3 regions of the Clostridium sp. TJA038 genome follow, and region 3 is predicted to be linked to each of the others. Evidence: predicted binding sites of a transcription regulator. Region 3 holds the regulator's gene; each other region holds the start of a gene.
The links. Region 3 encodes LexA, which represses DNA repair genes until DNA is damaged. Its sites were predicted from a motif close to CNAACANNTGTTNG; they were not measured.
Positions count from the first base shown of each region.

Region 1: recA (recombinase RecA) is a predicted target of LexA. The motif match lies at 2,913-2,926, and genes of this name have one in related genera.
Region 2: uvrA (excinuclease ABC subunit UvrA) is a predicted target of LexA. The motif match lies at 1,745-1,758, and genes of this name have one in related genera.

Region 1 is NZ_JBZEFA010000001.1:555,350-560,233, reverse strand. Features, by position in the region: gene rny (ribonuclease Y) at 3-1,538, opposite strand; gene recA (recombinase RecA) at 1,846-2,892, opposite strand; gene pgsA (CDP-diacylglycerol--glycerol-3-phosphate 3-phosphatidyltransferase) at 3,027-3,617, opposite strand; gene rimO (30S ribosomal protein S12 methylthiotransferase RimO) at 3,601-4,884, opposite strand, start outside.
Region 2 is NZ_JBZEFA010000002.1:188,657-193,540, forward strand. Features, by position in the region: gene uvrA (excinuclease ABC subunit UvrA) at 1-1,538, opposite strand, end outside; gene AC4FQV_RS06755 (cyclic nucleotide-binding domain-containing protein) at 2,177-2,848, shown strand; gene recQ (DNA helicase RecQ) at 2,906-4,884, opposite strand, start outside.
Region 3 is NZ_JBZEFA010000001.1:1,039,573-1,044,456, reverse strand. Features, by position in the region: gene AC4FQV_RS04870 (methionine gamma-lyase family protein) at 1-959, shown strand, start outside; gene AC4FQV_RS04865 (hypothetical protein) at 1,144-2,049, shown strand; gene AC4FQV_RS04860 (hypothetical protein) at 2,115-2,402, shown strand; gene lexA (transcriptional repressor LexA) at 2,570-3,181, opposite strand; gene AC4FQV_RS04850 (hypothetical protein) at 3,349-3,738, shown strand; gene AC4FQV_RS04845 (tyrosine recombinase XerC) at 3,794-4,798, opposite strand.

The sequences.
Region 1 (4,884 bases), 480 kb from region 3:
ATTTATTTAGCATAGTCAACTGCACGAGTTTCTCTAATTACATTTATCTTGATTTGACCTGGATACTCTAATTGCTCTTCTATATTCTTAACAATATTTCTCGCCATCTCAATTGCCCCTGCATCGTCAACTTGATCTGGTTTAACCATAATTCTAATTTCTCTTCCAGCTTGAATGGCATATGACTTTTCTACACCTTCATATGAAGTAGCTATTTCTTCTAATTTTTCTAATCTCTTAATATAAGCTTCTAAAGTTTCTCTTCTTGCACCAGGTCTAGCTGCTGATATAGCATCTGCTGCTTGAACAAGTACTGCCTCAAGAGTTTGCATTTCCACGTCACCATGATGTGCTGCAATTGCATTTACAACAGCTGGTGATTCATGATATTTCTTTGCAAGTTCTCCACCTATAACTGCATGAGGACCTTCATATTCTTGGTCAACACCTTTACCTATATCATGTAAAAGGCCTGCTCTTCTAGCTAAATTTACATCTAAACCTAATTCAGATGCCATTAAACCAGCTAAATATGAAACCTCTATTGAATGTTTTAAAACATTTTGACCATAACTTGTTCTATACTTTAGTCTTCCTAGAAGCTTAATTATTTCAGGATGTAATCCATGAACACCAGTTTCAAAGGTTGCTTGTTCTCCTTCTTCCTTAATGTCATTTTCCACATCTTTAATAGCTCTTTCTACCATTTCTTCAATTCTAGCTGGATGAATTCTTCCATCTACAATTAATTTCTCTAAAGCTATTCTTGCAACTTCTCTTCTAATTGGATCGAAGCTTGAAAGAATAACAGCCTCTGGAGTATCATCTATTATTAAATCAACCCCTGTTAATGTTTCTAAAGTTCTTATATTTCTACCTTCTCTTCCGATGATTCTTCCTTTCATCTCATCGTTAGGTAAGGCAACAACATGTACTGTTGTTTCAGAAACATGGTCTGCTGCACATCTTTGAATAGCAGTAGTAATTATTTCTCTTGATTTTTTATCAGCTTCTTCTTTGGCTTTAGTTTCAAGTTCTTTAATCAGCATAGCTGATTCATGTTTTATTTCTCTTTTTACTTCATCTAATAATAATGTTCTTGCCTCTTCACTTGAAAGATTAGAAATCCTTTCAAGTTCTGATCTTTGTTCTCCGTATAAACTTTGTACACGTTCTTCAAGGTCTTGAATTTCTATAGACTTTTTATTTATGCTATCTTCTCTTTTTTCAAGCATTTCACCTTTTTTATCTAAAGATTCTTCTCTTTGTATAAGTCTTCTTTCAAATCTTTGAATCTCGTTTCTTCTATCACGAGTTTCTTTATCAAGATCTGCCCTTAATTTGTGCACCTCTTCTTTAGCTTCTAATATGGCTTCTTTTTTCATTGATTCAGCTGCTCTTTTAGCCTCCTCAAGTGTTAAGTTTGCTTCTTTTTCTAAGCTTTCCACCCTATTTTGTGAAGCTTTCTGTATAAGAGTGTATTGAATAAACCCTACTACCCCTAATATTATTATTCCTATAAGTATTCCTACTATCATATAAACACCTCCTCGCTTATTCTCTCTATAAAAACACTTCGCGTAGAAAGGTGTCATACTATTCTCACTGTAATTTTTTTGAATATGATAAACCAGTATTTGTTATTATTGTATAGTAATTTTAAACTTATGTCAAGATTACCCCTTGCCTATATTATATGCTAAAAAGCTTATATTATTCTTTATGTAAAAGGGTAATGAAAGCTTTTTTAAGTACTTTGTCTGTTAAATTTATAGATTTTAAAGCTTTTTTATTCTATCAACTGATAAAATTTTAATAAAAAAAAGATAAGGAAACCTTATCTTTTTATTCTTCCTTTTCTTCCTTTTCCTCTGAAACTTCAATAGCTTTTGCTAAAGGAAGAGAATATTTCTCTCTTATTTGATTTTCTATATCTAAAGCAACGGCTGGATTATCTTTTAAGTACTGCTTAGCATTTTCTCTTCCTTGTCCTAATCTTATATCTCCATAAGAGAACCAAGCTCCACTTTTTTGCACTATATTTTCCTTTACTCCAACATCAACTATATTACCTTCTTTTGATATTCCTTCATTATACATTATATCAAATTCAGCTTGTTTAAAAGGAGGTGCAACTTTATTTTTAACTATTTTAACTCTTGTTCTATTACCAGTTATTCCATCACCTTGCTTTATTGAATCTATTCTTCTTATATCCATTCTAATTGAAGAATAGAATTTCAATGCTCTACCTCCTGGAGTAGTTTCTGGATTACCAAACATTATTCCAACCTTTTCTCTTAACTGGTTAATAAATATTACTACACAGTTAGATTTATTTATTGTACCTGTTAATTTTCTTAAAGCCTGTGACATTAATCTAGCTTGAAGTCCCACATGAGAATCACCCATTTCTCCTTCTATTTCCGCTCTTGGAACTAAAGCTGCAACAGAGTCTACAACTAAAACATCTATAGCTCCTGATCTAACTAAAGCCTCTGTAATCTCTAAAGCCTGTTCTCCTGTATCTGGTTGTGAAACAACTAAATCATCTATATTAACACCTAATCTTTTTGCATAAACTGGGTCTAAAGCATGCTCTGCATCTATATAAGCTGCTGCTCCACCTAATTTTTGAGCTTCTGCAACTACATGTAGAGCAACTGTTGTTTTACCTGAACTTTCAGGACCATATATCTCAATTATTCTTCCTCTTGGTACTCCACCAATTCCTAAAGCTATATCAAGGTCTAAACAACCTGTAGATACTGCATCCATTTGAGGAGAACCTTGCTCTCCAAGTTTCATTACAGAACCTTTTCCAAATTGTTTTTCTATTTGCCCCATAGCCATTTCAATAGCTTTTAATTTATCTTTATCTATATTTGCCATACTTAACCTCCTTGAATAACCGAACATAAGTTCTACTATTATTATAATATAAACAAAAAAAAAGTCAATATAAACATGAAGTCCTAAAAGAACCTCATGTCTTAATAATTGACTATTTTTCAAGTTTTAAACCCTTATCTATAGGTATTTATAACATTTTTATTTTTTCTAAAGTAATCTACTCCAGAAATTATTGTTATTATAACAGCTAAATATAAGAATATATTAGGAACATAAGTAAAGAAGTTTCTTAAAAAGCTACTTCCAGCAACTAAGTCCATAATTCCTGGTGAATTTATTATATTTACTTGTAATAATAAAAGCACTATAGCTATTATTTGTATTACAGTTTTTATTTTTCCCCACCAACTAGCAGCTATAACTATTCCTTCTGAAGCAGCTATAGTTCTTAATCCTGATACAGCAAATTCTCTAGCTATTATTATAATTGCAGCCCATGCAGGAACTAATTGTAATTCAACTAAAGAGATAAGTGCTGATGTAACTAATAACTTATCTGCTAAAGGGTCCATAAACTTACCAAAGTTAGTAACTTGATTTCTAGATCTTGCAATATATCCATCTAACTGGTCTGTAACAGATGCTACTATGAATATAAGTGTTGCTATTATACTACTATAAGGCAAGTTTTGGGAAGCTATAAATACTAAGAATATGGGAACTAAAATTATCCTAATTAAAGTTAATTTATTTGCAAGATTCATTGCATACAACTCCTATTAAATCATATTCTAATGCTTTTTCAATTTTAACTTTACAAAACTGATCCTTTTTAGCTCCATTTCCTTTTACATAAATATAACCATCTATATCTGGAGCCATTTCATAGCTTCTTCCTATATAGTATTCTCCATTAAATTTTTCAATAAGAACTTTATATTCTCTACCTACTTTATTTTTATTGATTTCTTCTGATACTTCCTTTTGAAGTAGCATTATTTCTTCTTCTCTTTCTCTCTTAACTTCTTCATCAATTTGATTTTCCATTATAGAAGCTGGTGTTCCTTCTTCCCTTGAATAAGTAAATACTCCAACCTTGTCTAATTTATATGTTTTTATAAAGGATTTTAATTCTTCAAAGTCCTCACAAGTTTCTCCTGGGAACCCAACAATTAAGGAAGTTCTTAAAACTATGTTAGGAATATGCTTTCTTAAATCTTCAATTTTTCCTATAATTTCTTCTTTTGTAGTTTTTCTACCCATTCTCTTTAAAACATTGTTACTAATATGTTGTATAGGTAAATCTAAATATTTACACACTTTCTCATTTACTGCTATTTCTTTTATAAGCTCATCATATATAGCTTCAGGGTAGCAATATAAAACTCTTATCCATTCTATTCCTTCTATCTTAGATAACTCTCTTAAAACAATATGAAGTCTCTTTTCACCATACAGGTCTACCCCATAATTAGTTGTATCTTGTGCTATTAAAATAAGTTCCTTCACACCTGATTTAGCTAAGCTTTGTGCTTCTTCTACTATGCTATCTAAATTTCTACTTCTAAATTTCCCTCTAATTTTAGGAATAATGCAGTAAGTACAGAAATTATCACATCCTTCTGCAATTCTTAAATATGCAGTAGCTTTATCTGTTGTTATAAGTCTTAGTCCCTCATTAATTGAAACATCACTGTAATTTATAGCTTTTATCTTTTCTTTATTTCCATTTATAAAGTTCATTATGGCTTCATTTATTTTAGCATAATCATTAACACCTAACATTATGTCTATTTCAGGCATTAATTCTAATAATTCATCACCATATCTTTGGGTTAAGCATCCTGTAGCTATAAGTAACTTACAGTTATGACTTGTTTTATATTTTGCCATATCTAATATTGTGTTTATGGATTCTTGTTTAGCTTTTTCTATAAATCCGCAAGTGTTTACTATTATTATATCTGCTTCCTTTGGATTATTAGTAAGTTCATACTCATTTTGTACCATGCCAAGCATTATCTCTGAGTC
Region 2 (4,884 bases), on a different contig from region 3:
AGTATATATAAAACTCCCATAAGTTGAGAACCTATTTGAGTTGCAAGTCTTATTCTCTGTGCTTCTCCTCCTGATAAAGTTCCTGCCTTTCTTGCTAAATCTAAATAATCTAATCCTACATTTATTAAAAAGCTTAATCTAGATTGAATTTCCTTTATTATTTGATTACTTATTATTTTATCTTTTTCTGAAAAATTAATAGAATTTATAAAATCTAGTTCTTCTCTTATAGCTAATTTAGTAAACTCAAATATATTTTTTCCTCCAACAGTAACCCCTAAAGCTTCAGGCTTAAGTCTTGCACCTTTACATTTAGGACAAGGATTATCACTCATATACTTTTCTATTTCATCCTTTAAAGCATCTGAACCTGTTTCCATGTATCGTCTTCTTAAATTGTTTATTTCTCCTTCAAAGGAATGATTATAAACTGATTCTACATTTTCTTTTTTATATGTAACCTTTAATTTATCCTTTTCTCCATACATTAAAACTTCTTGTACCTTCTTAGGCAAATCTTTATATGGAGTATCTAAATCAAAATTATATTTCTTCATTAATGCCTTAAGAACAGAATAAGTCCAAGCATCCTCCTTAAGTCTTGCATCTCCCCAAGTAGAAATTGCCCCTTCTCTTATACTTAAATCTTTATTAGGAACAACTAAATTTTCATCAATTTCCATTAAAGTTCCTAACCCATCACATCTTTCACACTTTCCAAAAGGAGAGTTAAAAGAAAACATTCTTGGAGATAACTCCTCTATGCTTATTCCACAATCAGCACAAGCAAAATGCTCACTATAAAGTCTATCCTCTCCTCCTATTAAACTAACTAAAACTAAACCATCTGCCATTTTAAGAGAAGTTTCTATAGAATCTGTTAATCTTCCTTCAATTCCTTCCTTAACAATTATTCTATCTACTACTGCCTCTATATTATGCTTAATATTTTTTTCAAGCTTTACTTCATCCTCTGTTAAGTCATAAATTTCTCCATCTATTCTCGCTCTAACAAAACCTTGTTTTTTTATATTTTCAAGAACCTTTTCATGATTTCCTTTTCTGCCTCTTATTATTGGTGCTAAAATCATTATTTTACTTCTATCTGGAAGTTCCATAACTTTGTCTACTATTTGGTCAACAGATTGTTGAGATATTTCTTTTCCGCACTTAGGACAATGAGGTACTCCAACTCTTGCATATAATAATCTTAAATAATCATAAATTTCTGTTACTGTACCTACAGTTGACCTTGGATTTCTAGAGGTGGTTTTTTGGTCTATAGATATGGCTGGAGATAAACCTTCTATTGATTCAACCTCTGGTTTATCCATCTGTCCTAAAAATTGTCTTGCATAAGATGATAAAGATTCTACATACCTTCTTTGCCCCTCTGCATAAATAGTATCAAAGGCTAAGGAACTTTTACCAGAACCTGATAGTCCTGTAAATACAATAAGCTTATCTCTTGGAATTTCTAAGCTTATATTCTTTAAATTATGTACTTTTGCCCCTTTTATTATTATTTTGTCCTTCATAAAACTCTGCTACTAAAACTATATAAACTTTGTAATAAAATAAGTTTTAAGTGTGTAGCTCTCCCTTCTTTTATATTTTTATATAATTAATTTTCTCTTTAATTTCTTGTAAAACAAACTTCTATTTTATTATGTCTTTAAAGCTTATTTATTATATACACTAAAAGTTATTATTTATAAATAATACTTTGTATATTCTAAAAAAGCAAACGTAAGTTCGTATACAAATATTTTAATTCTCTAAAATTTATATGTCAAATTCTTTATATAATAATCATTATTATTTTCATAATCTTAGAATAATACAAAATTCTGTTTCATAAATTATATTGAAGTAACTTTTAAAGTCATTTCTTTAGGCATTAATAAATTTGTTTTTAAGACTCCTCCAGACGATTTATTAATGCCTAAGCTTTCAACATTTTACACCTCTAACATCTGATAACAAAAAATAAAGAGTGTATAGCATATATAAATGCTATCACTCTTTTATAGAATTTAAAGTATTAAGGCAATTTTATTGTTAATTTATTAAATATTCTCTTTAACCTATTAATAGGACTATTTTATCATATATACTATAGGTATAGTTATGACATATGTCTTATAATATCGGCTTCTTTAGGAGGTATAAACTCTTGGTACTTATAAATGATAGAGAAATTTTAATGAAATTAATATATAAATATGAACTTCAATCAATTTTCCCGAAGGAAATTATCCCCTTATTAGAATTACATATGTTTAAAAAGAATGAACACATTTGCTTTATGAATGAAGAACTTAAATATTTATACTTTTTTATTCATGGAAAAGCTAAGGTTTATAAAACCTTGCCAAATGGTAAGTCTTTACTTTTAGAATTTTACGAACCAATTCAATTAATTGGTGATTTAGAAGTTATATCAAAGGTAAGAGCTAATTGTAGTATAAAGGTCTTATGTAAAAGTCTTTGTATTGCTATTCCTGTTAAGGAAGTAAATAATATAGCCCTTAAAGATTTAAACTTTCTTATGTATATAACTAAAAATCTTTCAAAAAAATTAGAAAGATGTTCTGTAAGTAGTTCAATAACAATTACATATAATTTAGAAACCAAACTTGCAAATTACCTTTTAGCAAGAAATGAACACATAATAACTATAGATAATTATTCAAACTTAGCAGAACTTTTAGGTACAAGCTATAGACATTTAAATAGAACTTTAAATAAATTAATAGAAGATAAAATAATAAGCAAAGAAAAAAATGAAATAAAAATTTTAAATATAAAAGCTTTAGAAAGCCTTTGCATAGACTTAAAACAATAATTCCCTAGTTTATTAAGCTAAAAAGCATAATAAAACTAGGGATTTTTTTATTACAGATTACTCTTTATTTAAATTATTTATTACTAATTTAGTAACTATAAATCTTATCTTTTCATAAGAAACCTCTTCTTTTAAGTTTTCCTTAATAGGCTTTAACTTTCCATAACCTACTTCCTTTATGGCATCTAATACTAATTCTTCTTCTTTTTTTGAAAATAATGAATCAAAATCTATTTCAAAATCTATCTTATTTCCTTCTTCTAAATATTGTTGAATATGAGAGAGAAGTGTTGTTATAGATAACTCTCTTTCCTTTGCAATAGCATAAAGTTTTTCTCCCTCTTTAAGCATATCTATAGTAATTTCAAAGGATTTTTTCTTACCACTATTTCTCTTTAATTTTTTATCCATATCTTCCTTACTAACCTTTTCTCCTTCTTCCCATTTAACATTTATATTATTTTCTTTAACATATTCCTTTATTACCTTTATAAATACCTCTCCATATTTTTGTATTTTCTTTTCTCCAACTCCTGTTATTTCTGAAAGTTGATTTTCATTTACTGGTATTCTTACGCTCATTTCCTTAAGAGTATTATCCCCAAATACTATATATGGAGGAACCCCTTCTTCTAAAGCTATTTCTCTTCTTAAAGTTCTTAAAAGGTCAAATAATTCATTATTTTTATATACTTTTTTAAGCTTTCTTTTTTCCTTAAACATAACTTTTTCATTTCCTTTAAGAACCTCAATAGATATTTTATTTAATCTAACTACAGGATATTCTCCAGTATAATCTATAAATCTATGGGAAATTAAAGTATTTATAAAATCTTTAAGCTTATCCTTTGAATAGTCCTTCATTATTCCATAGGTACTTAACTTATCTAAGCCTAAATCAATTATTTTTTTATTTTTTGATGCTCTTAAAACATCTATTATTACCCCTATGCCAAAAGGTCTTTTCATTCTATAAACACAAGATATAACCTTTTGTGCATCTATGGTTTTATCAACTATTTCTCCTTCTATTTCACAATTGCTACAATTATTGCAGTCTTCTTCTAATGTTTCACCAAAATAATTAAGAATAAACTTTCTATAACATCCATTAGAATAAACTAAATCCATCATTGTCTGTAACTTGCTTAATTCATTTATTTTTCTTTCTGGATTTAAAGTTCCAGTTTCTATTATATATTTTTGAGTTTGAAGGTCTCCTGGTGAAAAAAGAAGAATACACTCTGACTTCTCTCCATCTCTTCCTGCTCTTCCTATTTCTTGATAATAAGCCTCTATATTTTTAGGCATATTGTTATGAATTACATATCTTATATTAGGCTTATCTATCCCCATTCCAAAGGCATTAGTAGCAATCATTATATTTACTTTATCAAAAACAAAATCCTCTTGATTTTTCTTTCTTTCTTCATCAGAAAGTCCCGCATGATACTTCGTACATTCCATACCTGATGAAATTATACTTTCATATAAAGAATCAACTTCTTTTCTAGTAGCACAATAAATAATTCCTGAAACATCTTTATTTTCTTTTAAATAATCTAATATATAGTAATTTTTATTTACCCCTTTTTCTATTATTATTTTTAAATTTTCTCTATCAAATCCAGAAATAAAAATCTTAGGTTTATTAAGGTCTAAAAGTCTTATTATATCTTTTCTAACCTCCTCTGTAGCAGTAGCTGTAAAAGCTGAAACTACAGGTCTTTTTTTTAAAAGGCTAATAAACTTACTGATAAACCTATAACTGCTTCTAAAATCATGTCCCCATTGAGAAACACAATGTGCTTCATCAACAGCCACTTGAGAAACATCTATATTAGAAACTAAAGATAAAAAATCCATTGATTCAAGTCTCTCAGGTGCTACATATAATATTTTTATAGCTCCTTTTTTAACTTCTTCAAATATAGTGTTTATTTCATAACTACTAAGAGTTGAATTTATATATGCAGACTCTATGCCCATACTATTTATAGAATCTACCTGGTCTTTCATAAGAGAAATAAGTGGAG
Region 3 (4,884 bases):
TATTTGGAAATTTAAGACCTGGAGATACTATGTTAGCTGTAACAGGCAGTCCTTATGATACTTTACATAGTGTAATTGGTATAAGTGGAGAGGAAAATATAGGTTCTTTAAAAGAATATGGTGTTAATTATAAGCAAGTTGACCTTTTAAATGGCAAGATAGACATAGAAAAAGTTTTAGAAATAATTAAAGAAGACAAAACTATAAAATTAATACATATGCAAAGATCTACAGGATATGGATGGAGAAATGCATTTCAAGTTGAAGAATTAGGAGAGGCTATTAAAGTAATTAAAGAATTAAGAGAAGACTTAATAGTATTTGTTGATAACTGTTATGGAGAATTTATAGATATAATAGAGCCAACGGATGTTGGTGCAGATTTAATGGCAGGTTCTTTAATAAAAAATATAGGTGGAGGTATAGCACCAACAGGTGGATATATTGTTGGAAAAGAGAAGTATGTAGAGCAAGCTTCTTATAGACTTACTGTCCCTGGAATAGGAGCAGAATGTGGATGTACCTTTGGTGTTATGAAAGATTTTTATCAAGGATTATTTTTAGCACCTCATGTTGCTATAGAAGCTTTAAAAGGTGCTATATTCTGTGCTAGAATAATGGAACTTGCTGGTTTTGAAGTGCTTCCTAAGTATAATGAAAAGAGAAGTGATATAATTCAAGCTATAAAATTTAATGATAAAGAAAAGCTTATTAAGTTCTGCAAAGGAGTTCAGTATGCTTCTCCAATAGATTCTTTTGTTGAATGTGAGCCATGGGCTATGCCAGGGTACTCAGATGAAGTTATTATGGCGGCAGGGGCATTTATTCAAGGTTCTTCTATAGAACTTTCAGCTGATGCACCTATTAGAGAACCATATATAGCTTATCTACAAGGTGGATTAACTTTTGACCATGCGAAAATTGGAGTGTTAATAGCGTTAAATAATATTTTTAAGTAAAAAATATTATTAATAAATTAGAAAATAGGTTATTATTAATAATTTAATAATAACCTATTTTTTTTATTTTTATAGAAATAAAAATTTATTTAATATATAATTAAATAAAGGGTAAATTGTTTGAAATTTGTAATACATATAATGTATTACATTATGTATTACTTTAAAAGGAAGGAAGAACGTTTTGGAAGATAATAAAAATAAAGAATTAAAAGTAAAAAGTTTTAGAGTTACTGAGGAAACCTTTGATAAATTTAAAAAAATAGCTTCTGATGAATTTGGGAATCAAGGACAATGTTTAGATGCTTTAATTTCTCTTTATGAGTTAGAAAATTCTAAGGCTACTTTAGTTGAAAGAAAGTTAGAGATAGAATCCTTTCAAGATTATTTAAATAAGATAAATCAATTGTTTTTAACTTCTTTGCAAATGAGTGAAGATGCTAGTAAAAGAGCGGAAGAGGAATTTGTTAAAAAACTTTCTATAAAAGATGTTACTATAGAGAGATTGCAGAGAAGAGAGGAAGAACTTTTAGAGAAGGATAAAAAAATAAAAGAAGAAAATAAGGGAAAAGAAAAGGAAATAGTTAACCTTAAAGAGAGTATAAAGATTTTAGAAAAAGATAAAAGTACTTTATCTCAATTAGTTTCTAGAAATTATGATTTAATCGAGAAAAATAAAGAAGAAATAAGTTATTTAAAGGGATTAGAAGGACTAAAAGAGGAAAATGAAAAATTAAAAAATCAGGTTGAAGAGGAAAAAGAAGTTATAAAAGATAAGGAAAATAAAATAAAATCTTTAAAAATTGAAAAAGAAGCCTTTGAAGAAAAATTAACTTTTTATATAGAGAAAGAAAAAGAGTATAAAGAGGAACTTATCTCCTTAAAATCTTTTATAGATTCTTTAAGAAAGGACCATAAAAAAGAAATTGAATTATTAGAAAATAAATATTCTAATGCTATAATAAAAGCAGAAGAGAAAATGAAGTTAGATTTTGAAAGGAGAGTAGAATTAGAAAGAAAGTCCTTAGAATTAGATATAAAAACATTAAAATATGAAAAAGAATTATTAGAAAACAAGTTAAAATCTTAATTTATTAAATTAAAGAAATTCCTAGGAAAGTGTTTGAATTTATAGAATAAATAAAAGGAGGAGTTATGAGAAAGGTAAGATATTTTTTAACTCCAGAAGCTTATGGCTCAAATGGAGAATTCATAGATAAAATTGGTACATTAGGAGATTTAGTAGTTGATACTGGAATGCTATTAAGGCCTCAATTTGATAAAACTATTCCTAGTATTAAAATATTAAATTCTTTATTTCGAAAAGGGTGGTGCCCAAGAAGTGCTGAGTGGGAGCCTTTTGAAATAGATTTACATGAATATAATGAATTAGTTGAATATCTTTTAAGTTTACATTTAAACAAACCATATAAATTAGAATAATTCAGATGATTTATTTAAATATAGTATATATAATTTTGTATATAAATTTTTAATAGAATGGGGATTAATATTAAGTTAATAGTAAGAATATAAAAAAATGTAGTGAAATTTGTTTTTTCACAAATTTCCCTACATTTTCTGTAAAAAACTTACATGTATTTTTTTATTTAATAAGCTCTATAAATACCTACTAATTTTCCAAGAATAGAGCAGTTTTCAACTATTATAGGTTGATAATTTTTATTTTCAGGTTGAAGTCTTATAAATTCATTTTCTTTAAAAAATCTTTTTATGGTAGCTTCGTTTTCTATTAAAGCTACAACAATATCACCATTTGAAGCTATATTCTTTTGTTCTATTATTGCTAAGTCTCCATCTAATATTCCTGCCTCTATCATACTATCTCCAGTAACCTTTAAAATAAATAAATCATTATTATGTTTTACGTAATTTATAGGCATTTGGAACATATCCTCTATATTTTCTGTAGCTAAAATAGGCATTCCTGCTGTAACTTTACCTATAATAGGAATATCTATTAGCTCTTTATCTTCCTTAGATAATTCTATAATTTCTAAAGCTCTTGGCTTAGTTGGATCTCTATATATTAACCCTTTTTTTTCTAATCTTTTTAAATGACCATGTACAGTTGAAGTTGATTTTAAGCTTACAGCTTGACAAATCTCCCTTACTGAAGGTGGATAACCTTTTGATTTTGTAAATTCAATTAAAAAGTTGTATATTTGAGTTTGTTTATCTGAATTTTCATTAATAATCATAGCAATTGCACCTCACGATTCTTTGGTAATATTATACCACAGTAGAAGAAGTATGGCAAACTTATGTTCTCATGTCTATAAAAACTAATTTTAATTAACTTTTATTTGATAAAGAATAATATTTTTGTTATAATGAAAAGATGATTTTTAAGTAAGAGGTGAACTTTATGGATAAAAAAGTATTTAACAATGATGATTACTGCGATATATATAAAGGTAGAATTTGCGATAATTGTGGTGATTGTTTAGAAATGGAAGGAATAGATACAAAGGCCATAAGAATAGCTGATATAGCAAAGGAAGTTGAGGAGAATAAGAAAATTGAAGAAACTCTAAAAATACTTGTTGAAAAAGAGAGGGAAGAGGAAGAAGACTTTGAGGAAGCTCTTACAGAGGAAACTTGGGAAGAATACTTAGCTAAGCAAGAAGATTATGAAGATGCTTTTGAACATATTGAATATCTTGAAGATATAGATTTTAATGATGATTTAACTATGGAAGAAATGACTGAAGAAGTTTTTCCAGGGGTTAGAAAACTTAAAATAAAAGATAAATAAAGAAAAAATGATAAAAACAAGGCACTAGAACATATGTTCTAGTGCCTTGTTTTTATCATTTTAAATTAGAGAGTGGATTTGTTTTTACTGCCTCTCTTAATCTTTCATCATCTACATGAGTATATATTTGAGTTGTTGATATATTTTCATGACCTAATATATTTTGTAAACTTCTTATATCTACATTTCCGTACTTATACATAAGAGTTGCTGCTGTATGTCTAAGTTTGTGAGGAGTATATTTTTGATCTTTAAATCCTGCATTTTCTATATGTTTTTTAACTAAAATTTCAACGCTTCTTTTATTTATAGGTCTATATTTACTTGATAAAAATAAATATTTTTTTGATTCCTCACTAGCTTTAGAATCATTTCTATTATTTAAATAATTTTCTATAGATTTAATAGAAGCCTCATTTAAATAAACGGTTCTTTCTTTATCTCCTTTTCCTATAATTGTTAAAGTATCTCCTTTGATTTTATCTATTTCTATATTACAAAGTTCTGATAATCTCATTCCACAATTTAAAAATAAAGTTAATATGCAATAATCTCTGTAATAATTTTTATTTTTTTTGTCCATAGAGTTTAAAACAGCTATGCTTTGTTCTAAGGTTAAATAGACAGGGTGCCTTTTATTTATTTTAGGAGATTCTAATTCTTCTGTAGGGTTTTCCTGGATTAACTTTAGTTTTGAACTTAAAAATTTAAAAAATGATTTTAAGGTTGCTACTTTTCTAGCTCTAGCATAAGTGCTATTATTTCTAACTTTTTCTAAAAATGCTAAGAATGCATATATATCAGATAAACTTATATTTTTTATAAAATTATCATCTAAGTTAGAGGCATCAACTTCTTCTATATTTTCAAAGGATATATTATTTTCTAAACCTTTATAAATCTTTAAAAATTTAAAAAATAAGCCTAAATCAACAGAGTAGGCATCTACAGTATTAATTGATTTTCCTTTTATGTTTTCTAAGTAATTTAGAAATTCAATAACTCTTTTAGGATGCTTCGATTTCTCTAAAAAATCAAATTTGAAATTTTTATTATCTATAATTTCTACCTTAGAATCATTTTTCAAATTTGTTTTTTTAACAGAATCGATGTTGTTTTTTTCTTTTATTAAATCATCTAAAGCAA